One region of the Clostridium acetobutylicum ATCC 824 genome, then DNA from elsewhere that is predicted to be linked to it. Evidence: riboswitches for the same ligand, from Rfam matches in the RefSeq annotation. Region 1 holds a riboswitch; the other holds the start of a gene.

Evidence for each region. Region 1 has a riboswitch for cyclic di-AMP ahead of CA_RS15830 (cell wall hydrolase). Riboswitches for the same ligand answer to the same signal wherever they lie in the genome.
Region 2: linked by a shared signal. The riboswitch ahead of CA_RS06505 (LysM peptidoglycan-binding domain-containing protein) and the one ahead of CA_RS15830 (cell wall hydrolase) in region 1 are both predicted to bind cyclic di-AMP.

The regions. Positions count from the first base shown of each region.
Region 1 covers NC_003030.1:3,230,751-3,241,913, forward strand. The annotation lists gene cdaA (diadenylate cyclase CdaA) at 1-123, opposite strand, end outside; gene CA_RS15825 (hypothetical protein) at 295-1,257, shown strand; cyclic di-AMP (ydaO/yuaA leader) riboswitch at 1,340-1,461, shown strand; gene CA_RS15830 (cell wall hydrolase) at 1,465-2,049, shown strand; gene CA_RS15835 (NAD(P)/FAD-dependent oxidoreductase) at 2,157-3,014, opposite strand; gene trxA (thioredoxin) at 3,019-3,336, opposite strand; gene CA_RS15845 (tetratricopeptide repeat protein) at 3,473-4,711, opposite strand; gene CA_RS15850 (Ig-like domain-containing protein) at 4,972-7,056, shown strand; gene CA_RS15855 (Ig-like domain-containing protein) at 7,077-8,573, shown strand; gene ptsP (phosphoenolpyruvate--protein phosphotransferase) at 8,701-10,320, opposite strand; gene CA_RS15865 (sigma 54-interacting transcriptional regulator) at 10,752-11,163, shown strand, end outside.
Region 2 covers NC_003030.1:1,372,608-1,383,770, forward strand. The annotation lists gene CA_RS06495 (DUF3892 domain-containing protein) at 1-265, shown strand, start outside; gene CA_RS06500 (Gfo/Idh/MocA family protein) at 312-1,307, shown strand; cyclic di-AMP (ydaO/yuaA leader) riboswitch at 1,629-1,764, shown strand; gene CA_RS06505 (LysM peptidoglycan-binding domain-containing protein) at 1,802-2,563, shown strand; gene CA_RS06510 (chemotaxis protein) at 3,157-4,059, shown strand; RNA gene ssrS (6S RNA) at 4,206-4,384, shown strand; gene CA_RS06520 (ACT domain-containing protein) at 4,599-5,066, shown strand; gene thrB (homoserine kinase) at 5,090-5,980, shown strand; gene CA_RS06530 (hypothetical protein) at 6,146-6,337, shown strand; gene CA_RS06535 (GNAT family N-acetyltransferase) at 6,431-6,928, shown strand; gene CA_RS06540 (hypothetical protein) at 7,028-7,708, shown strand; gene CA_RS06545 (DUF4321 domain-containing protein) at 7,846-8,106, shown strand; gene CA_RS06550 (Maf-like protein) at 8,111-8,710, shown strand; gene radC (RadC family protein) at 8,729-9,418, shown strand; gene CA_RS06560 (rod shape-determining protein) at 9,445-10,452, shown strand; gene mreC (rod shape-determining protein MreC) at 10,461-11,163, shown strand, end outside.

The sequences.
Region 1 (11,163 bases):
AGCCCTCGTTTCTTTTATTATGCTGTAGGTTTTATAAAAAATATATGTAACAACTAGTATATCAACTATGGACCACATATTTAATCCCTTAAGTGAGTTCTCTATTATGTCTATTATATCCAAACTTTTCACCTCCGTATGTATTACAATCCCACACTTAATTATACACTAAGCAAATGAAATTATATATTTTAAATTTATAATTTTTTATTAATAAATGCCCAATCCACCCTTGTAAATAAAAGAATATATATATGGATTTTTACATAACTATATACATAAGGAGTGATATACATGAAGAAAAACTTTTTTAATAAAAAAACAGCGCTATTAATGGTTACGTCCATATTATCGTGCATTCTTGTATTCTTTATAACCTACAATGTATTTATCATAAATTATTACAGGGATTATGAAAATTCCTTAAATAAAATTGCAGTTTCAATTAACGGCGCAAACAACATCTCACCAACCTTTGACACAGAAAAAACAAAAACCCAAGCTTTAAAAAGCATCGCATTTCTTATTAAAACTCAGAAGAATTTAAGCAAATTACATCAAGTAAACAAGTATAAGTATGTAACTCAGGATTTAAAAATAGGTTTGAACGATAATATTTTAGCCTATAAACAGCTTATTTTATGTATAAATAATTCAGATGATCCCAATTTGACCTCTTCTATTAATGCCTTAGATAAGTATAGAACTTCTTGTCTTAAAAATTACGCCAGAATAAATTGTGTAAAAAAAGATTTTCTAAAAATAGATAAATTCATAACTCTTATATATAATTCAAAACACTATTTTTCTGAAAAAGAAGCCTTAAAAAAATACAATGCTGTTTCTACCTCTGAGTTAGATGAGTTTAATTCAAGTTTTCCTAATTTAGTATCTCAGTTTAATTCCATAGTAACTAATTTTAATTCTTATGCAGAAAATGCTAGGGATAAAAAGATATCATATACCTCTGCCTTAAGAAAAGTAGAAGAAAATGAATCTTCTCTTAATAACTTTGAACAGAGCCTAAATTGTCTATCAATTCCTCAGAGTAAAGTTGAAATTTTCTGTGCACTAAAAAAGACAGTAAATGATTATAAATCTTACATAAATTCTTTTGTACCTGCTTTAACATACGAAGAAAATTCATCTGATACCTACTTATCAACTTCTGAAATAAATAAATTATATAGTGATTCCGAATACAAATTTAGCAAAACAGAAGAGGATCTTAAGGAATTTAACAAGCTATTTAAATAATAATTTACCTCTTATAGGACTAATTTCAATGCTTTTAGATTTTTTATATTTAAATGAATTTTTTTCATAATCTTGTGCATAATATCATTAGCCTAAATTTTAAAAACGGGGAAACCAATTTTTGGGGTGAATCGCATAATATATGCGTAGGTTTGTGCCTTTACCGAATCCGTCAGCTAACCTCGTAGAATAAAAGGAGGAAGATTAATGAAAAAATTTATTTGGGCTATTATATTATTCACTTTAAGTTGGTGCTGCCTACCTAATACCTGCAGTGCACAAATTCTTTTAAAACCAAAGGAGGGAATACCTTATAATCCTTTATCTATTGTAAAAGATGATAAAGTTGAGAAAAACTTATATGATGAAAAAGTAGATTCTGTTCAAGTCTTCAATCCAGATGGCAATTCTATTTATATCACCAATAATGATATTAATTTAATGGCACAGGTGGTATATGCTGAAAGCTGTTCAGAACCATATGAGGGGAAGGTTGCTGTAGCCTCAGTAATTTTGAATAGGCTTCAAAATCCTGAGTTTCCAAAATCCATAGGTGATGTAATTAAACAAAAATATGCATTTTCATGTATTAGAGATGGTAAAATAGAGGTAACACCAAATCAAGAATGTTACAATGCAGTTATGGATGCTTTACATGGTAAGGATCCTACACCTAAAGCCATGTATTTTTATAACCCAAGAATATCAACATCCTCATGGATGAATAACATACAAAAAGAAAACGTAAAAGTTATAGGCAACCATGTATTTTTTAAAACATATAAAGAATAGCTGATATAGGTATATCTTATATCTAAAAAAATAAGGGTGATTTTTCTTTCACTTTACTGCAAAAACCTTTCAGTAGGCCTTCAGCAGTAAAATGAAAAAAATCATCCTTATGCTTTTGTATATAATTTTTCCACAGCATTAAGTGCTGCTACTTGTCCTTCTCCAACTGCCTTCATATATTGATAAGGCTTTCCTGTACAGTCACCTGCAGCATAACAGCCATCAATATTAGTCTCCATTTTTCTATTTACCTTTATATGTCCATCTTCAACATAAAGACCAGGGACAAGCTGCTCTGGAGGCGCGCTATCCTTAAGTACAAAAACTCCATCAGTTTCAAGTTCTCTTGATTTTAATTTAAGCTTTTCCACTTTTTTGTCGCCAACAATTTCAACAGGAACATCCTTAACAATCTCTACTGCAGAAACTAGCTGATATTCATCCTTATACCTTGGAACATAGTATACCTTTGAAGCTAGTTCAGCTAAATAGTTAGCTTCACTTTCGGCTTCCTTATTATACCCCACTATGGTTACAATTTTACCTTTGTATAAAGGAGCATCACAAGTGGCACAATAGCCAACTCCTCTTCCCAAAAATTTATCTTCACCTTTTAGTGGTTTTGTATGCTCCATTCCCATGGCAAGTATAACTTTTGATGCTTCATAAGTATCTTTGCTGGTCATTATAGAAAAATACTCTCCCATTGCATATATGTTATTAACTTTAACATTTTCTATTTGTATACCCATATTATCTATATGCTCTTTAAACTTTTCCTGAAGCTCAGCTCCTCTTATCCCATAAAATCCGAGATAATTATTTATTACAGGCGCCAAGGTTAATTTTTTACTTAAATCACTGCTGCCAAAAACAATAACACTTTTATTTCTTGTTTTTGCATTTATTGCGGAAGCTAAACCAGCAGGTCCACTTCCGATTATAGCAATATCATATCTTTCCATCTTATTACATGTGCTTTTCTATAGAAGCTGTGATTGATTGCTTAGGTCTAAAACCTACTAAAGTTTCAACAGGATTTCCATCTTTAAATATCATAACTGTAGGTATACTTGCTATTCCAAACTTACTTGCTATTCCAGGATTCTCATCTACATTAACCTTTGTAAATTTTGCTTTACCATCAAGATCTTCAGATAATTCATCAATTATAGGTCCAAGCATTTTGCAAGGTCCGCACCATGGAGCCCAAAAATCAACTATTACAGGCTCTCCTGAAGTTTTTATTTCTTCATCAAAAATAGACTCATTAATTTCTTTTACCATTATTACTCCTCCTTTATACCCCTATAGGGTATAGTGTACTTATATTTTATCATGCCTCAAAATAATGTCAATCTTTTATTTATCTATATTATAAGCACATAAACCTTATAATATAAATTTTTTCTAGGCATTTATCTTATTTATTAATTATAGCAGATATATTGGAGTTATTATAAATTGATTTAGGGTAATTATTTGAAAGCTTCTCAGCATATTTTTTTGCAACGTCAATATTTACATCCTTATTCATAATAGCTAAATTATAAAGAACAGTTTCCTCATAACTTCCCTTTTCAAATTTTTGATCATACATACTGTAATAATTCATTGCACTTTCAGCATCATTAGTATTTTTATAGGTTTCTGCAATAAAATAAATTATATCAGAATAAAGATAGTTTTTTTCTCCATATTTATATGCTTTTAAAAGATTGTCCTTCGCCCCCTCATAATTCTTGTTTTTTATAAGGTCTGTACCTGCCTTATAAAAATATTGAACTCCATCACCTAGAAGCATATCCATTGCCTTAGATAACAAAATCTTATCATTAACTTTAATATTTTTATTATCCTTCCACTTTTCCTCGTAATCATAAATCTTGTTAAAATCCTTATTGTTCACTGCCGTCTGAAGCTCTTCAGTATTAAATACCTCTTCCTTTTTTGGTACTTTAGGTTTTTCAACTGGCTTCTTAACTTCCTTTTTAACAGTTTTATTTGGGGCTGTTTTTTTCATTATAGTCTTTTTAGTCTGGGTTCTATTATTTTTAATATAGTTTTTTATTTCAACGGTACCTAACACCAAAAGAAGTATTACAACAATAGCTGCCGCAGGCTTATATACCTTTTTCATATTAAAAGCACCTTTTATAACACCTAAATCTATTAATTCTTTTCTGCTTTTAAGTGCCATTTCGTTATTTGCATCAACTTTAAGCACCTTTTCAATGCTTTCAATGGCTTTCTGATATCTTCCCTGCCTTATATAGCAAATAGCCTTATGATTATCAACATTTATACAATTATATGAGCTCTCTGAACACTTATCTAAAAGTTCCAAGGCTTCTTTTATTTCTACATTTTTTATACGTTTAAGTGCTATTATATAGTAATTTAACCTCGCCTCATCTTCTATTGTATCTTCTAAATATTTTTTTGCCGATACATCTCTATTAGCATTCACATTAAGCTTCCACACTGTCTTAGCTTCATTTAAATTGCCCTTAAAATAGCACAGCATTCCCTTAAGATCCAATGCCGCACTATTATTTATATCCATTGATATGCATTCTTCACACAATTGAATTGCTTTATCTATATGTCCTTTTTCAAAACTTAAAAGAGCTTTTTTGTAAATTTTTTTCGATTTATCCATTTAATATCACCTTTTTGCCTTATGTATTCTAGTATATATACTATTGTTTATCGTGGCAATACAAAATATGTTTACAGTGTAATTAAAATTAACTAAAACCATTCTATATTTTATTAGTAAAAAGCGGTTATTTGGCACTATCCCTATATTTATGTATATTATGGTAATTTTATGTTTGAATTTCATTTTTATTACATATATAATAAAATATGTGTTACATTCTGTTGTATTACAAAAAATTAAAAGTAAAGGGTGATTTCATGAAAACAAAACGAATTTTTAGTACCTTAATAATAGCTGCATTTGTTTTTTCATTTACAACAACTACTAATAACGTTTCTGCTGATACTACAACACCAGCAAGTACACCTCAACTAGATTTAACCGTCACACCTAATAATGAAGGAAATTACAATGATTTAAAATGGAATATGTCTGGTGCGTCTCAAGATTATTCCTATAAGCTGTATTCCAAAAAATCAACCGACACACAATTTCAAACTATCCCTTGTAAAGGTACAAATACAGATAAAATTCATGTATTAAATATTTATCCGGACTTAGGAAACAACCTTAAGGGGTGGATGGAAACTTCTAATACAGACGATATAAACGGATATGGAAAAGGAATTATAAAAGTTGATGAAATCCCGCTAAGTACTTTTAACTCTAATCCTAATATAAAAGATAGTAATGGAAATGAGTATGATGTTATTATGCTTGGTTCATGGGATAGTAATAATTCTGAAGGCTTAAATGCGACTTCGGAAGCTGTAGTTGAATCATTTATAAAAAGCGGCAAAGGTGTTCTTTTTGGACATGACAGCATAAATCAAAATTATTCAAATCTAGACAATTACGCAAACGTAAAATTCCCATCAGATGCTAAGTTATATACAGGTGCAGCAGTTGGTGATGGTAGAACAATTTTGTCACCTGGTTCTACAACGTCTAATCTTACTACAGTAAAAACAGGTTTGTTAGTGAATTTTCCTTGGAAAATTGGTAACAACTTATCTGTACCTGTAACACATAATTCTCAAATATCATACGGAGATATTTGGGTAAGATTCACTCATAAATCTTATACTGCTGATGACATGATTAATCCTGGAAACTTCTATTTAAGTACTTGGAATAATACAGGAGTTATACAAACAGGACATTCGAACGGACAAGCAACCTCTGATGAACAAAAATTACTTGCAAATACCTTATTTTATCTAGCACAAGTAACAGATCAAACTTCTTGGGATGATCATAAAGGCCAAGATGTAGATGCACCAAGTAAACCTGTTATAAATTCCGTAACTAACGATACTTTCAAAAATCAAATTTCCCTAAATTATTCATCTACAGACAACGGAAGTACTTATGATTATTATGTTGAAGCAACAGGAAAAAATGATGGGACAAAAGTAGATTCAGATACAAAAACGGGAACTGTTACAACTGGTATAGCCGGTTATTCTATTGTAGTGGATCAAAATTCTGATACAATCCCTAGTAATACAATTACTACAACTTCAACAAATTATACTTTGAATAATTCATATAAAAATGATTTTTATGTCCACATTGCAGCAATAGATAAAGCTGGAAATATATCAGAAGTAACTCATCAAAAGGTATCTGTTGATAATGCTACAAATATTGCACTAAATAAAACTACTGATAATTTAACTGTGGGTGCTAATGATACTTTAACTGCTACTATTACACCTACTGATGCAGTAGATAAAAATGTAACCTGGACCTCAAGTGATCCTTCAATTGCTACTGTTGATGCTTCTGGTAAAATTACAGCTGTAAAACCTGGAACTGTTACTGTTACTGCTACTACTGATAATGGTAAAACAGCTTCCTGCAATGTTACCGTAGAAAATAATACTGTTAATTTAACTCTATTTATGCAGGACTCAACTACAAGACAATATACTATAACAAAAGATGAATTCACTAAATTCACAAATTGGTACAATCTTAGAGCAAATGGTGGTACTTTCTCTGACTCTTACACATTTAACTTACCAGTAGATGCCTCCTCATCTGTTATAAGACGTACTGTATACTTTACTACCATAGAATCTTTTGAAATTATTTCCGACGATGTTCCTGTAGAAGAAAGAAACACTACTTTAACTTTATTAATGAAAAATTCAACTATAAGAAAATATTCTTTAACTACAAGTGAAGTTAATAACTTTAACAATTGGTATGATCTTAGATCAAATAATCAAACTCTTCAATCTTACTATATATTCAATGTTCCTGCAGATGATTTTTCACCTGCTAGAAAAGATTATGTTTTATTTAATAATATAACAGATTCTCAAGTTCAGTAAAAAAATACAGGAGGAAAACTATGAATAAAAGAATAAAAGTCTTCTTTTTAGTCTTTTTAATTGTAATTTTAGGTTGCTTCACAAATGTTTTCGCTACTAATAATAGTGACGCTATTGAAATAGGTACCTCTAATCTAAATGGTACTGCTGTAAATAGCGCTAAAGTTGGAAATCAACTATTTCATCCAGAAGTAGGTTGGGCAAGATATGACGATACTAATCCAAAAATGTTATTTAAAGGATCATTTAATGATTACCCATCTAATGTATATTACAATGGTTCAACAAAATATGGTATTGGAACTGCACTAATTAAATTTTACGGTTCTAAATTTAGAATTTTAATGAGTTATAATCCAGATAGAAGTAATTCTAACTTTGTAACTGTTGATGGTACAAAAATAGGTCAATTTGATCAAATAAAAGGCTCTCTAATACCTCAAGCTTTAGGATTTCAAGAAAATAATTTAACTGAAGGTGTTCATGTTGTACAAATTGATTTAGGAAATAATTCTACACTGGATGCATTCGATATAGATGATTCTGGTTATCTAATTCAACTAGACAAAAATTTAACCTTAAATAAAACATCAGAAACATTAACCGTTGGACAAACTGATACTTTATCACAAGTAGTAGTTCCAGATAACGCTCCTGATAAATCACTAACTTGGACCTCAAGTGATCCTTCAATTGCCAATGTTGATACTTTTGGTAAAGTTACAGCTGTAAAAGCCGGCTCAGCTATTATTACTGCCACTACTAATGATGGTAGCAATTTAACCTCTTCTTGTGCGGTTAATGTAAAAGATTCCAACACTACAATATCACTAAACAAAACTACTGATAATTTAACTGTGGGTGCTAATGATACTTTAACTGCTACTATTACACCTACTGATGCAGTAGATAAAAATGTAACCTGGACTTCAAGTGATCCTTCAATTGCTACTGTTGATGCTTCTGGTAAAATTACAGCTGTAAAACCTGGAACTGTTACTGTTACTGCTACTACTGATAATGGTAAAACAGCTTCCTGCAATGTTACCGTAGAAAATAATACTGTTAATTTAACTATATTTATGCAGGACTCAACTACAAGACAGTATACTATAACAAAAGATGAATTCACTAAATTCACAAATTGGTACAATCTTAGGGCAAATGGCGGTACTTTCTCTGACTCTTACACATTTAACTTACCAGTAGATGCCTCCTCATCTGTTATAAGACGTACTGTATACTTTACTACCATAGAATCTTTTGAAATTATTTCCGACGATGTTCCTGTAGAAGAAAGAAACAATACTTTAACTTTACTAATGAAAAATTCAACTATAAGAAAATATTCTTTAACTGCAAGTGAAGTTAATAACTTTAACAATTGGTATGATCTTAGATCAAATAACCAAACTCTTCAATCTTACTATATATTCAATGTTCCTGCAGATGATTTTTCACCTGCTAGAAAAGATTATATTTTATTTAATAATATAACAGATTCTCAAGTTCAGTAATATAATAATCAAAGCCCTTCGGGGCTTATTTTTGTATAAAAAATAGAGTATCTACAGAGATTATAAAAATCTCCATAAATACTCCTTGCAAAATATAATGCAAAAAACTTTATATAAAATGATTTTTTTAGGCTTTCATTATCAATTCTTTAGCTGTTAAGATTGAAGATGCACTCATTGAGAATTCATCCAAGCCATACTCTACTAGAGTTGGTATTGCTTTTTCATCTCCAGCCATTTCTCCGCACATTCCACACCATTTTCCTTCTTTGTGTGCAGATTGAATTGTCATTTTGATTAATTTAAGTACAGCAGGGTGCATTGGATTGTAAAGGTATGAAACCTTCTCATTCATTCTATCTGCTGCCAAAGTGTATTGTATAAGATCGTTAGTTCCTATACTAAAGAAATCAACATATTTCGCAAGTTCTTCTGAATTAACAGCAGCTGCTGGGATTTCAACCATGATTCCTGTTTCAAGTTTAGCGTTGTATTTCTTTCCTTCTTTATCAAGTTCGCCCATACATTCTTTAAGAACTTCTTTAGCACTTAAGAATTCTTCAAGTGAAGATATCATAGGGAACATTATTTTTAAGTTTCCATATACAGAAGCTCTTAAAAGCGCTCTTAATTGAATTTTGAAGATATCCTTTCTTCCAAGGCAAAGTCTTATAGCTCTGTATCCAAGGAATGGATTCATTTCTTCTGGAAGAGGTAAGTATGGAAGCTTTTTATCTCCACCTATATCTAAAGTTCTAATTACAACTGGTTTTTCGCCCATTTTTTCTACTACAGCTTTATAAGCTTCAAATTGCTCATCTTCTGTAGGCATTTGATCTCTATCCATGTATAAGAATTCTGTTCTGAAAAGACCTACTCCATCTCCACCGTTTTGAAGAACAGCCTCTACGTCTTTAGCCTTTCCTATATTACCGCAAACTTCAACTCTTTTTCCTTCTTTAGTTCTTGTTTCAACATTTATTAGTTCTCTTAATTTTTCTTGTTTCTTTTCATATTCTGCTTTTTTAGCTTCATACTCTTTTAATGTAGCTTCATCAGGATTTATTATAGCAATCCCTTCTGCTCCATCTACTACTATTGTATCTCCGTTCTTAACACTTTCTACTATGTCTTGAAGACCAACAACAGCTGGTATTTCAAGTGTTCTTGCCATTATAGCACTGTGTGAAGTTCTTCCACCTATATTTGTTAAGAAACCTATTACTCTATTTTTATCAAGTTGAGCTGTATCTGATGGTGTTAAATCATGTGCAACTACAACTGTGTTATTATCTACATCTGCAAGAGAAGTCATATCGTTTCCTGCAAGGTTTTGTAAAACTCTATTTCCAACATCCTTTACATCTGCAATTCTCTCTTTTACATATTCATCTTCAATGCCTTCAAAGATTGCTACATAATTTTTCATTACGTTTTCAAGTGCTTTTTCAGCATTAATCATTTCGTCTGAGATTATATTTTCTGCTGAACCAATAAAATCTGGATCATCAAGAAACATCATATGACTTTCAAATACTGCTGCTTTATCAGCACCTAAATCTTTTTCTGCTTTTTCTTTGATTTTTGTGAGTTGCTCTCTTGCTTTTTCAACTGCACCTTGGAGTCTAGCTTTTTCGCTTTCTATATCACTTATCTTTTTTTCAACTATTTTAACTTCATTATCGGCTTTAATAAAAACATGTCCTATAGCATATCCTTTTGAGGCAGATATTCCTTTTTTTATCATTGTTATCCTCCTATCAAATACATTCATTATTGTATAAATATATATAGCAATTATCATGCCAACTTGATCAAATTACTATATTACATTTTTTTTAATTAATTAAGCTTTAACACAAAACCTTAAAGCATCGCCTATATTAAAGGTATTCAGACATGCTATTTTTTATGTCTATGTAAATTATACCTATATATATTTAACTTATTTATGTCGAATTTAATTTTCACAACTTGATACTTTTTATCATATATATTTTATTTTATTGGTTTTATATTTATTTTCACCAAAATTTATATAGCTATTCCTCTATTTTAGGTGTACAATATACTTGATAAAAATTATCATACCTTTTTAGGAATTTTGATTATTTTTATCAATAATTTTAAAATAAACTACTTTATCATTTTAAAATGCATTCATAAGAAAGGATTGCTATGTTTAAAAATTGTATTACAGTAAATATTAAAAACGGAGTTCACACTAGAATTGCAGCAATGATAGTTCACGAAGCATCTAAGCTTAAAGAAAAATACGGTATTAATTTATATGTAAAGCAAATGAACGCTAAAGAACCAATTGCAATAAGTATGCTGGCACTACTTTCTCTTAAAATCAAAGAAAATGAACTTGTAGAAATTTCCTGCTTCGAAGATACTACAAATGGTCAAAGGGCTGTTATAGAGTTGAGTAATTATATAACTAAAAGCCTCGGTGAGAATATTAAGTCTTTTTCAAATATAGATGCAATAATTGAAGAAAGTACATTAGTCAATGAAAATGTACTTGAAAACATACCTATGGGTATTATAGTGGTAGACATAAATTGCAATATAACTTCTATAAATG
Region 2 (11,163 bases), 1.9 Mb from region 1:
TGGAAATGACAAAAATAATCTTATTCAATCTACTAAAGTTTGTTTTATAAAAGATAATAATGTGAGTATGCCTGTTGAATTTTCAAGAGATTTTTTAATTGCTGATATAGAAGATGGGAATAAATATTATACTATGTATAAGAATAATAACAAGTGGGAAAGGAGAGAAATTGTAAGTATAGAGTATATAAAAGGGAATCCATATGTTAAAATAAGATTAGATGGTATAGAGGGTGATGATTTAGGAGAGCTTCCTAATTATTAATGATAACATTTACATTGTATACCAAAGAAAACAAGGAGGTATTTTTATGAGTGAAACTATAAGATTTGGGATTGTAGGAACGAGTAGTATAACAGAAAAATTTTTAGATGGATCTAATCATGTAAAGGACTTTTCTTTAACGGCAGTTTATTCAAGAGAAGAGAGTAAGGCAAGAGATTTTGCAAAAAAATATGGAGCTGAGAACATATTTACTGATTTAGAGAAAATGGCTAAAAGTGATTTGATAGATGCTGTATATATTGCATCACCAAATGCAATGCATGCAAAGCAAGCTGAGGTATTTCTTAAAAATAAAAAGCATGTACTTTGTGAGAAGGCCTTTGCTTCTAATGTAGAAGAAGTAAATAAAATGATAAGTGTATCAAAGGAAAATAAGATGGTTTTAATGGAGGCTATGAAAACAGAATATTTGCCTGGTTTTTTTGCTGTTAAGGAGAACCTCCATAGAATAGGAAAGGTAAGAAAATATTTTGGAAATTACTGTCAGTATTCTTCTAGGTATGATAAATTCAAGCAGGGCATAGTCCTAAATGCCTTTAAACCTGAATTATCTAATGGAAGTATTATGGATATAGGAGTTTATTGTATTCATCCAATGGTATATTTGTTTGGAGAGCCAAATAAATTAAAGGCAAATGCTGTGCTTTTAGAATCGGGTGTGGATGGGGAAGGAAGTATATTATTCAATTATGATAATATGGAAGCTGTAGTTATGTATTCAAAAATAACTAATTCAAGAGTAAGCTCAGAGATTCAAGGGGAAGAAGGAAATATAGTAATAGATAACATCAATACCTTTGAAAAGGTAAAGATAGTATTTAGAAATGGAGAAGAGGAAGATTTGTCCAGAGTACATATAGAAGATAATATGTGCTATGAACTTGAGGAATTTATAAGATTAGTAAAAGAACAAGATACTAAAAAAGCGCTACAGAGACTTAAAGTTTCTAAAAGTGTAATGGAAATTATGGATGAGGCAAGAAAGCAGATAGGACTTGTGTTTCCAGCAGATAAAAACTAAATTTTCCGTTGAATAGAAAGTAAATAGTGTAAGAATGAGATGGTAGATAATAGGTAGTAAAAAGTGATATGAAGTATAAATTTAATTGTGGATGGTATTCCAATACCTAGAGATAATCATAAGATTGATATTAAATTATATATTGAAAAAAAGAATAGTATAAATAAGTTATAAAGGCATGTATAAGCATTTTATATATCATTAGAATTGAAAAAAGGAGACTTGATTTAAAAATTAAATATTCCTTAGCTTCCATAAATTTTACATAGATTAGGTGGATTTTATCTGTTAGAATCTTAGCTGTAGGATTTAGGCTATAAATCCTTAAGAGTGCCGAATCTTAATAATATTTAAGTACGGGGGAACACATTGTGGGTGAATCTTACGACTATTCGTAAGTAGGGTGCCTTCAACCCGAATCCGTAAGCTAACCTCGGAGGCAAAATTGATAAAGGAAATTATTATCCTTTATCAATAATAGAAGGGAGAAAAATATGATAAAATCTAAGTTTAAATTTCTTGTTTTTGCAGCGGCTTTAGCCTTTGTAGGAATGGGAAAAAATGCTGTACATGCTGCTACCTATAGTGTAAAAAGTGGAGATACTCTTTATAGCATAAGTAGAAACTATGGCACTAACTATAATTATCTTATGTCGGCTAATAAATTGCAGACAAGTGCTATATATGCTGGACAGAGCCTTAAAGTTCCGGATGTGAAATATACTATCAAGAGCGGAGATACTCTCTATAGTATAGCTAAAAGATTTGGAGTATTACTTAGTGATTTACAACTTGCAAATAATATATCAAATAATATTATTAAAGTAGGACAAGTTATAGTAATACCTGTTAATACGTCCACAGCAGCCACTCCTAGCTATGTGATTTCTTGTACAAGCTCTGAAGTCGATTTATTAGCTAGGCTTATTAATGCAGAAGCTGGTGGAGAAAGTTACAATGCTATGGTATCAGTAGGAGCTGTAATCGTAAACAGAGTTCAAAGTTCTGCTTTTCCAAATACTGTTACAGGAGTAATATATCAAGTATCTAATGGATATTATCAGTTCACGCCTGTTTTAAATGGAATGATTAATAAAGGTGCTACAGCTTCATCTTTAAGTGCGGCCAAGGCAGCTCTTTATGGATCAGATCCTACAAAAGGAGCTTTGTATTTTTATGATAATACCGTATCAAATACTTGGCTTACATCAAAACCAGTATCACTTGTGTCTGGAAAATTAATATTTGCATATTAAATGAGGTTTATTATAGATGTACAAGCCACTCTACGTAGAAGCTTGTAAAAATAAAAAAGATTTAGTGAGAATATAATTTCTTGTTAAATCTTTTTTTTTTATAATATATAGTTAGATATAGAAAATGGAATTTTAATGTGTTAGCAATAATTAAGGGGATGTCATTGGAAAATGTTACTAGATGAAAATGGAGGCTATTTGAGATATTAGTAATATGGCAATGTTATTGCAAATGCAGATTTAATTAATTTAATATTTTAGTATGCATAAGCTAATTACTTTAATTATTTTTATTGTATAATGGCTATAATAATTTACATAAAATCTACGATATATATTATTGAAGCTAGTTTTATATAGCTGTACATGTTCAATAATGTCTTTAGAATTAATATTTTGTAATCAATGTAGATTAAGTTTTAGTGTAATAAAACCAGTTCAACTATCAATTTATGAATACTAAATATGGATGTTATCAGTGTACATAGGTTAAGATTTATCTTGGTTTTATCAAGTAGTACTTCTAAGCTTAACTTATTAATATATGAGTGTATTGTATGAATATGAAATAAATTGAAAGGTAGGAAGCTATTATGGAAAGTAATATATTATTGGAATCAGGAACGGGAGAATTAGAAATTCTTGAATTCGTAATAGGGGATAGACATTTTGCTATAAATATTATAAAAGTTAAGGAAGTAGTTGAAGTAGACGGAGGAAAAATAACAAAGTTGCCTGAAACTAATCCTGCAATAGCTGGACTGATATTGTGTAGAAACGAAATAATAACCCTTGTTGATTTAAAGTATGTAGTGAATAAGGGAGCGAAAGTTGAATCATGCTCAAAAGTAATAATATGTGAATTCAATAAGGTTAGGGTTGCATTTAATATCGATGCAATAATAGGCGTTCATCGTGTTAAATGGGAAGAAATATTAAAGCCAGATGATGTTTCTGAAAATTCACTAGTTATAGCACACGTACTTTTGGGACAAAAAATATTATTGATGCTTGATTTTGAGAAAATAGTTACAGATATAAGCCCAAGTACAGGAATAAGTCAGGAAAGAATAGGAAATATAGAATATAAAGATAGATCGAATATAAAAATTGCTATGGCAGATGACTCAACGCTTATAAGAAAGCTTATAAAGGATACTTTAACCAAGGCTGGATTTACAAAATTGGAGTTGTTTGATGATGGAAAACAGCTTTTGGATTATCTTGAAGCAATTTCAAAAGAAAAAGGCGATAGAGTAACAGATGAGGTTCAATTAGTTATAACAGATATCGAGATGCCTCAAATGGATGGACATGCACTTACAAGAAAGATAAAAGAAAACCCTCTTCTTAGAAAGCTTCCTGTTATAATTTTTTCATCACTTATTACTTCTGAATTAAAGCATAAGGGTGAATCAGTTGGTGCGAATGCTCAGATAAGTAAGCCTGAAGTTGGAGAGTTGGTTAGAATTATAGATGAATTAGTTAGTAAATAGTGATCTTCATTAACTTATTGATATTGTTTGAACTAAATAATTAAGTGCATTATTATTTAAAAAATGCCATTTCAAAAAGTATTGATTTTATTTTTTTATATGTTATAATAAACTTAAGTAAACGTATTAATGCTTTATAAATCAAATATCTTCTAGAGTATACGCCAAGCTCTTATCTTGAACCTACAGTTTAAAAACGGGAGTTCAATATATAAATATGGATATGGATTTCTTATGTTTTAAGAAAAGATAGAAGTATTTTTGCGAGCACCCACCTATCATTAGATAGGTGTCAATGAAAGAGCAGCGGTATTTTGGATATATATGTGTGAGAAGAGAGGTGGATGCCTCTCTTCTTTGTGTTTTTTGGTTAATAAATTTAAGTTTAAGATAAAGACAATAAAAGTTACTATTCTATTTCTTGGGAAATATATACGTTTATTTTAGAAGTAGAGATGAATATTGTTTTTAGGTGTACTTTGTGATATTATTAGTACATTAGTTCTTGAAGTGCATACAAGTGTTTGTTAAATAAAAACATGGAAGTGGTGATTAAAATTAGTACAACTGAAGCTAAAAAGTATTTACTTATTGATACATCTGTACTTCCTGATGTATTTGAAGAGGTCATACAGGTAAAGGAACTTTTAAGATCAGCAAAAGTAAAGGATATTACAGAGGCGGTCAAGAAAGTTGGCATAAGTAGAAGTACATATTATAAATATAAGGACTATGTATTTAATGTTTCTGATGGACTTAAAAGTCAAAAGGTAACTATATCAATTTTAATTGAACATAGAAGAGGAACCTTATCAGAAGTATTAGATAAGCTTGCTCAAAGATGCTGTAATATACTTACAATAAATCAGGATATACCTATAAATAATACAGCTAATGTCAATATTACTTTTGATATAAGTGGTATATCAGGAGACGTAAAAAATATTGTAGAGGAACTAAAGAAAATTAAAAATGTGTTGAAAGTTGAAATAGTGGCAATGGAATAAAACAATATTGGGGTGTTAAAAAAATGATTAGAGTTAAAATACCTGCTACAAGTGCAAATATGGGGGCTGGATTTGACACACTAGGAATGGCTCTAAAGCTTTATAACGAAATAACTATAGAAGAAACAGAAGGTGAAACTGAGATTAAGCTTTTAGGTGGTGAGCTTGATAGAAATTATAGGAATAATTTAACATACATAAGTATTATAAAGGTATATGAGTTTTTTAATAAAGAATTTAAGGGCTTTAAGATAGATATGTCTAAAACTAATATACCTCTTTCTAGGGGGTTAGGAAGTAGTGCAGCATGTATTGTAGGAGGCATAGTGGGAGCTAATGCACTTTTGAATGAAAAAATGACCATTAAGGATATGCTTAAAATAGCTGTGGATATTGAAGGACATCCAGATAATGTTGCACCAGCTCTTTTAGGAGGAGTTATAATAAGCATAAAGGATATGGAAAATATAATATATTCAAGAATTAATGTGAAATCACAGCTTAAATATGCTGTTATGGTTCCGGATTTTAAGGTTAGTACTGAGCTTTCAAGAAAAGTTTTGCCTAATGAATATTCAAGGGAAGATGCACTTTTTAATATATCTAGATGTTCCATGCTTGTATCTGCATTAAATAATGGTGAAAATGAAAAGCTTAGATATTTATTTGAAGATAAGATCCACCAGCCTTATAGAAAAAAACTTATAAATAATATAGATAGTATTTTTTTAAAAGCAAAAGAATATGGATCACTTGGTGAATTTATAAGTGGTTCGGGATCTACCTTGATTGCTGTTTTAGAAGAAGCTGATGAGAACTTCATTTTAAAGATGAAAACTTATCTTGATTCGCTGAAGGATGGGTGGAGGATATTTGAGGTAGAAAACGATAATAATGGCGCAGTTATAATATAGTTTAGTGAAAATTCATCTTGTTTTATTAGCAAGGTGAATTTTTCTTTTTAAATCATAAAAATATTATGAAAGCATATATATATCATATAGAAAATAGTTTAATTAACAATTTACATACACAAAAATATAAGTTATACATAAATTTAATATTTTAGGAGGAATGTTATGGATTATTATGAAAATGACTACGAAAATAACATGAATTATATGTTTAATGAACCTTGTGACAATTGTTTTTATGGCTTTAATCCTTATAGGGAAAGTTACAAAAGAGCTTATTCTGGCTTTAGCTACTATAGAGCACCTTTTGGTATCCCTAATTTTAAAGAAGTGAGTGAAGAAGAATTATTTGATTAGTATTATAGGGCTTCTTGAATTAAACTAGAAGCCCTATAAAAAATTAAAGGATAATTTGCTTTAATATAGAATTAAAATTCTAGAGGTGAAATTATGTTTGATGTGGATATAAAATTTGGAGACGTATATGTAAGGAATATAGAAGAAAAAGATATAGGTGAATTAAAAGAAATATTGAAGGACAAAAAATTTTACCTAAATGATGAGGAATTAAAAGAAATATTTTTAGAATACTATATGAGCGAATGTGAGTTTTTTACTAAGATATTAAAAAAAGGAAAGTTTGTAGGGGTATTTAGAGGGAGAATAGAATTTAAGAGCAGCAATATGGCTTGGATATCTTACTTCTATGTAGATGAAAGATACAGTTCATATAAAGATAGTCAGGATATATTGATGAATATATTAGAGTATTTTTCTGAAAGCTTCGGAGTGACTGATTTTATAACAGGAGTCACGAATAGTGAAAAAGATATGATAGAACTGTGGGAAAATAACGACTTTAAAACTGTTAGAATAAATAAGGAATTTTATTCAGATAGAGGATATAAGGAAGATTTAGTTATAATGAAAAAGTATAGTGCTATATAAATTGGTTTTAATTACATATAATTTTTATGTATAATTCATAAATTGTACTTAGAGTTAATATACATAACATAGTGATATTATACTTTAGGAGATGAGAAAATGAGATATACAAGATATGATTTAAAACATAGGAAAAGCAGTAGCATACCATTTTTGATGTGCTTAACAATTATTTTGGCTTTATCATTTTTTATAGGAACATTCATTTTTAAGACGTTTATTAAAGGAACAGAAGGTTATGGTAATCCACAAAACATATCTAATGACTATGGGAAAAAAGAAAATGGGGGAAAGCTTTTTATAATCCAATGTTCTGCTAATTCAAAAAAGGAGAATGCAGATAAGACACTTAACAGTTTAGAGAATATAGGAAATCCTTTTGAGGTTAAGAGCAATGGTTTGTATAAGATTATTTATGCAATATGTGCTGAAAAAGACTATTCAAGTTATGAAAAAGCTATTAAAGATAATAAGATTGAATTTAATAAATTCACTATTAATCTTAATAAAGGGGACCCGGGTGATGCCGAATTGTATAGTATAATTAGTGCATACCTTCAAGCAGTAAACAAGTTAGGCGATAAGGATGTAAAATCGGTACAAACGGCTTCTTTGAAAAAATGGTGTTCCAATATTAAAGAATATGATGATACGTACAAAAATTATAAAATTACTCAAGAAATAAAGAAACATATTGAAGATCTTCCAGCTGGAATTGATAAAAATAATTTAAGTAATGAGGAAACTTTTCTTTATAATGAGTTAGTTAAGATAAAATAGTAGGAGAGATATTAAAAATCTACTCCTTTTTTTAAATTAAAATAAAAAAATCTTTAATAATTTTTTAAGGACTTGTTTAACGGTATATTAAATGATAAACTATAAAAGATGTATATTTGATGTAGGGAGTTAATAAAGTGAATGGTAAGACTTTCAAAAATGTTTTGTTTTTGTCTCTAATAGGATGCGTAGGCGGTTCTTTAGTTGGAGATATACTCGGAGAACATTTTACTAAGATTGATTTTTTGAAAAAAGCATACAGTATTGGTACGGTAAAGCCCCTTGTAATTGACCTTAAGGTTTTAAACTTTACTTTAGGATTAAATTTTAATGTCAATTTAATGTCTATATTGGGCATAATAGTGGCAATAATAATATACAGTAAAATTAGGAAGTGAAAATATGAAATTAGTTTTAGCTTCAGCTTCCCCTAGAAGAAGGGAAATTTTAAAGAATATTACTGAGGATTTTATCGTTGTGGCAAGTGACTTTGATGAAAGTCTGATTGAGATTTCAAGAGACATTCAAAGTTACGTTATGGTTTTGGCCGAATCAAAGGCGAAAAGTACACTTTGCAGAATTGAAAGTGAAGATTTCTATAAAGACGAAGATGAGGTTTTTATAATTGGCTGTGATACTGTAGTTTCAATTGATGGCAAAATACTCGGTAAGCCAAAGGATGAGAAAGAGGCTTTAGATATGTTAAGTGAACTTAGCGGCAGAACACATGAAGTCTATTCAGGGTTAGCGGTTTTAGATGCTAAGAAAAATAAAATTATAAAAGATTTTCAGTGTACTGAGGTTAAGTTTTCAGAGATATCATATGAAACTATATTAAAATACATAGCATGTGGTGAGTATGCGGATAAGGCTGGAGCATATGGAATTCAAGGAAAGGCTTCGGTTTTTGTTGAAGAGATTAAGGGTTCGTACTATAATGTTGTAGGACTGCCCATAAATAAATTATATAAAATTCTTTTGGGGATGGGGGTAAATCTATAAACAGGAGATTGATGTATTTTGATAAATAACAGTCTAAAGATTACAGATTTACCTAATAATGAAAGACCAAGGGAAAGACTCTTAAGATACGGGAGTGAAGTGCTTTCAAATAGCGAACTTCTAGCTATTATACTTAGAACAGGAACATTACATGAGAATATAATTAACTTGAGCAGCAGAATTTTAAAGGAAAGCGGAGGCTTAAATGGAGTATTAAATTTAAGCTTCGAAGAACTTAAAAAGGTTAAAGGGATAGGAAATGCTAAAGCAGTTCAAATCTTAGCTTTAGGAGAGCTTTTTAAGAGATTTAAAGCATATAAGTCTTTTGAAAGTGTAAAAATAACATCGCCTAAAGAAGCTGCTAATCTTGTTATGGAACAATTAAGAAGTTTTAATAAGGAGCATTTATATGTCATAATGCTCAATACTAAAAATATAGTTATAAAGATATCTGATGTTTCTGTAGGAAGTTTGAATTCTTCTATAGTTCATCCTAGAGAAGTATATGTAGAGCCAATATTAAAGCATGCGGCATCAATTATATTATGTCATAATCATCCGTCAGGAGATCCAAAGCCGAGTAATGAAGACCTAAATATAACCAAAAGACTTTATGAGTGTAGTAAGTTCATAGGGATAGAACTCTTGGATCATATAATAATTGGGGACGGTATATATATAAGTTTAAAAGAAGAAGGATTATTATAACGAAGATTGTGAAAGGAGATAAATTAATGGGATTTTTTGGAATATCAAGAGATATGGGAATAGATCTTGGAACAGCTAACACTTTAGTTTATGTGAAAGGCAAGGGTATAGTATTAAGAGAGCCTTCAGTTGTTGCTATTAATACTAACAATAAAGAGGTTCTTGCAGTAGGAAATGAAGCAAAGCAAATGATAGGTAGAACACCTGGAAATATAATAGCAATAAGACCTTTAAAAGATGGTGTAATTGCAGATTTTGATATTACAGAAAGCATGCTTAAGAACTTTATAAGCAAGATAAGTTCTAAGAGTGCATTTGCAAGTCCAAGAATTCTTGTTTGCCATCCGTCAGGAGTAACAGAGGTAGAAAGAAGAGCTATAAAGGAAGCTACTAAAAGAGCGGGAGCAAGAGAAGTAAAGGTTATGGAAGAGCCTATGGCAGCAGCTATAGGAGCAGGTCTACCTGTTGAGGAACCAAGAGGAAGTATGATTGTAGATATAGGTGGAGGTACCACAGAAGTAGCCGTAGTATCCTTGGGCGGAATCGTAACAAGTAAGTCACTTAGAGTTGCAGGAGATGAGCTTGATCAGGCTATAATCAGCTACATAAAGAAGGAATACAATCTAATGATAGGTGAGAGAACTTCAGAAATAATAAAGATGAAAATGGGATCAGCCTTCAAAACAGAAGAGTCTTTAGAGAATATAGTTATAAAAGGAAGAAATCTTGTAACAGGATTGCCTAAAAATATAGAAATTAGTGAAGAGGAAGTAAGAGAAGCACTAAGAGAACCTGTAGCATCAATAGTAGATTCCATAAAATTAGCCCTTGAAAAAACACCACCAGAGCTTGCGGCAGATATAATGGATAAAGGAATAATGCTTGCTGGTGGAGGAGCACTTCTTAAAGGACTTGATATGCTTATTAGCAAAGAAACCAATATATCTGTACATATAGCGGAATCCCCTCTTGACTGTGTAGCACTTGGAGCAGGAAAAGCTCTAGACCATTTTGAAAAATTGGTTAGCGACTAGGTGGTAGGATGAAGCTATTTAAAAACAGGCTGACAGTAACAGTTATTGTTCTGTCAGTTAGCTTTTTGTTATTGATTTCATACAGTGCTAAGAGGAAAAAGGTTTCTTTCGTAGAAAATGGTGTTGGTACAGTGCTTAATTCTGTTCAAGGTTTCTTTTATAACATTAATAGTGATATTAAAGGGTTTGTAGGTTTTGTATCAAACTTTTCAGAAGTTAAGGCTGAAAACCAAGAATTAAAAAAGAAAAACAGTGAGCTTAAGCAAAAGGCAGCTTCATATGATTCTCTTAAAAGAGAGAACACCAAGTTGAAAAAGATGTTTGATTTTAAACAATCTAAATCTGAATATAATTATGTTGGTGGAAATATCATACTTAAAAGTGGAGCTGATGCCTTAAAAGGCTACGTGATAAACAAAGGGTCAAATGATGGAATAAAGGTTGGAATGGCAGTTATTAACGATGAAGGGCTTATAGGTCAGGTTACTTCAGTAGCAAGTAATTATTGTAAAATAGAAACTATTTCAAGTGAAAATATATCTGTTGCAGCGTTAATTCAAAGAACTCAGGTTAATGATTGTATTGTTAGGGGATATACTGATAATGAAGATAAAGAGAAAAACTTATCAATATTAACTATGCTTCCTTTAAATTCAGATATTAAAGAAGGAGATACTATAACAACTTCTGGAATTGGTGGAGATTATCCTC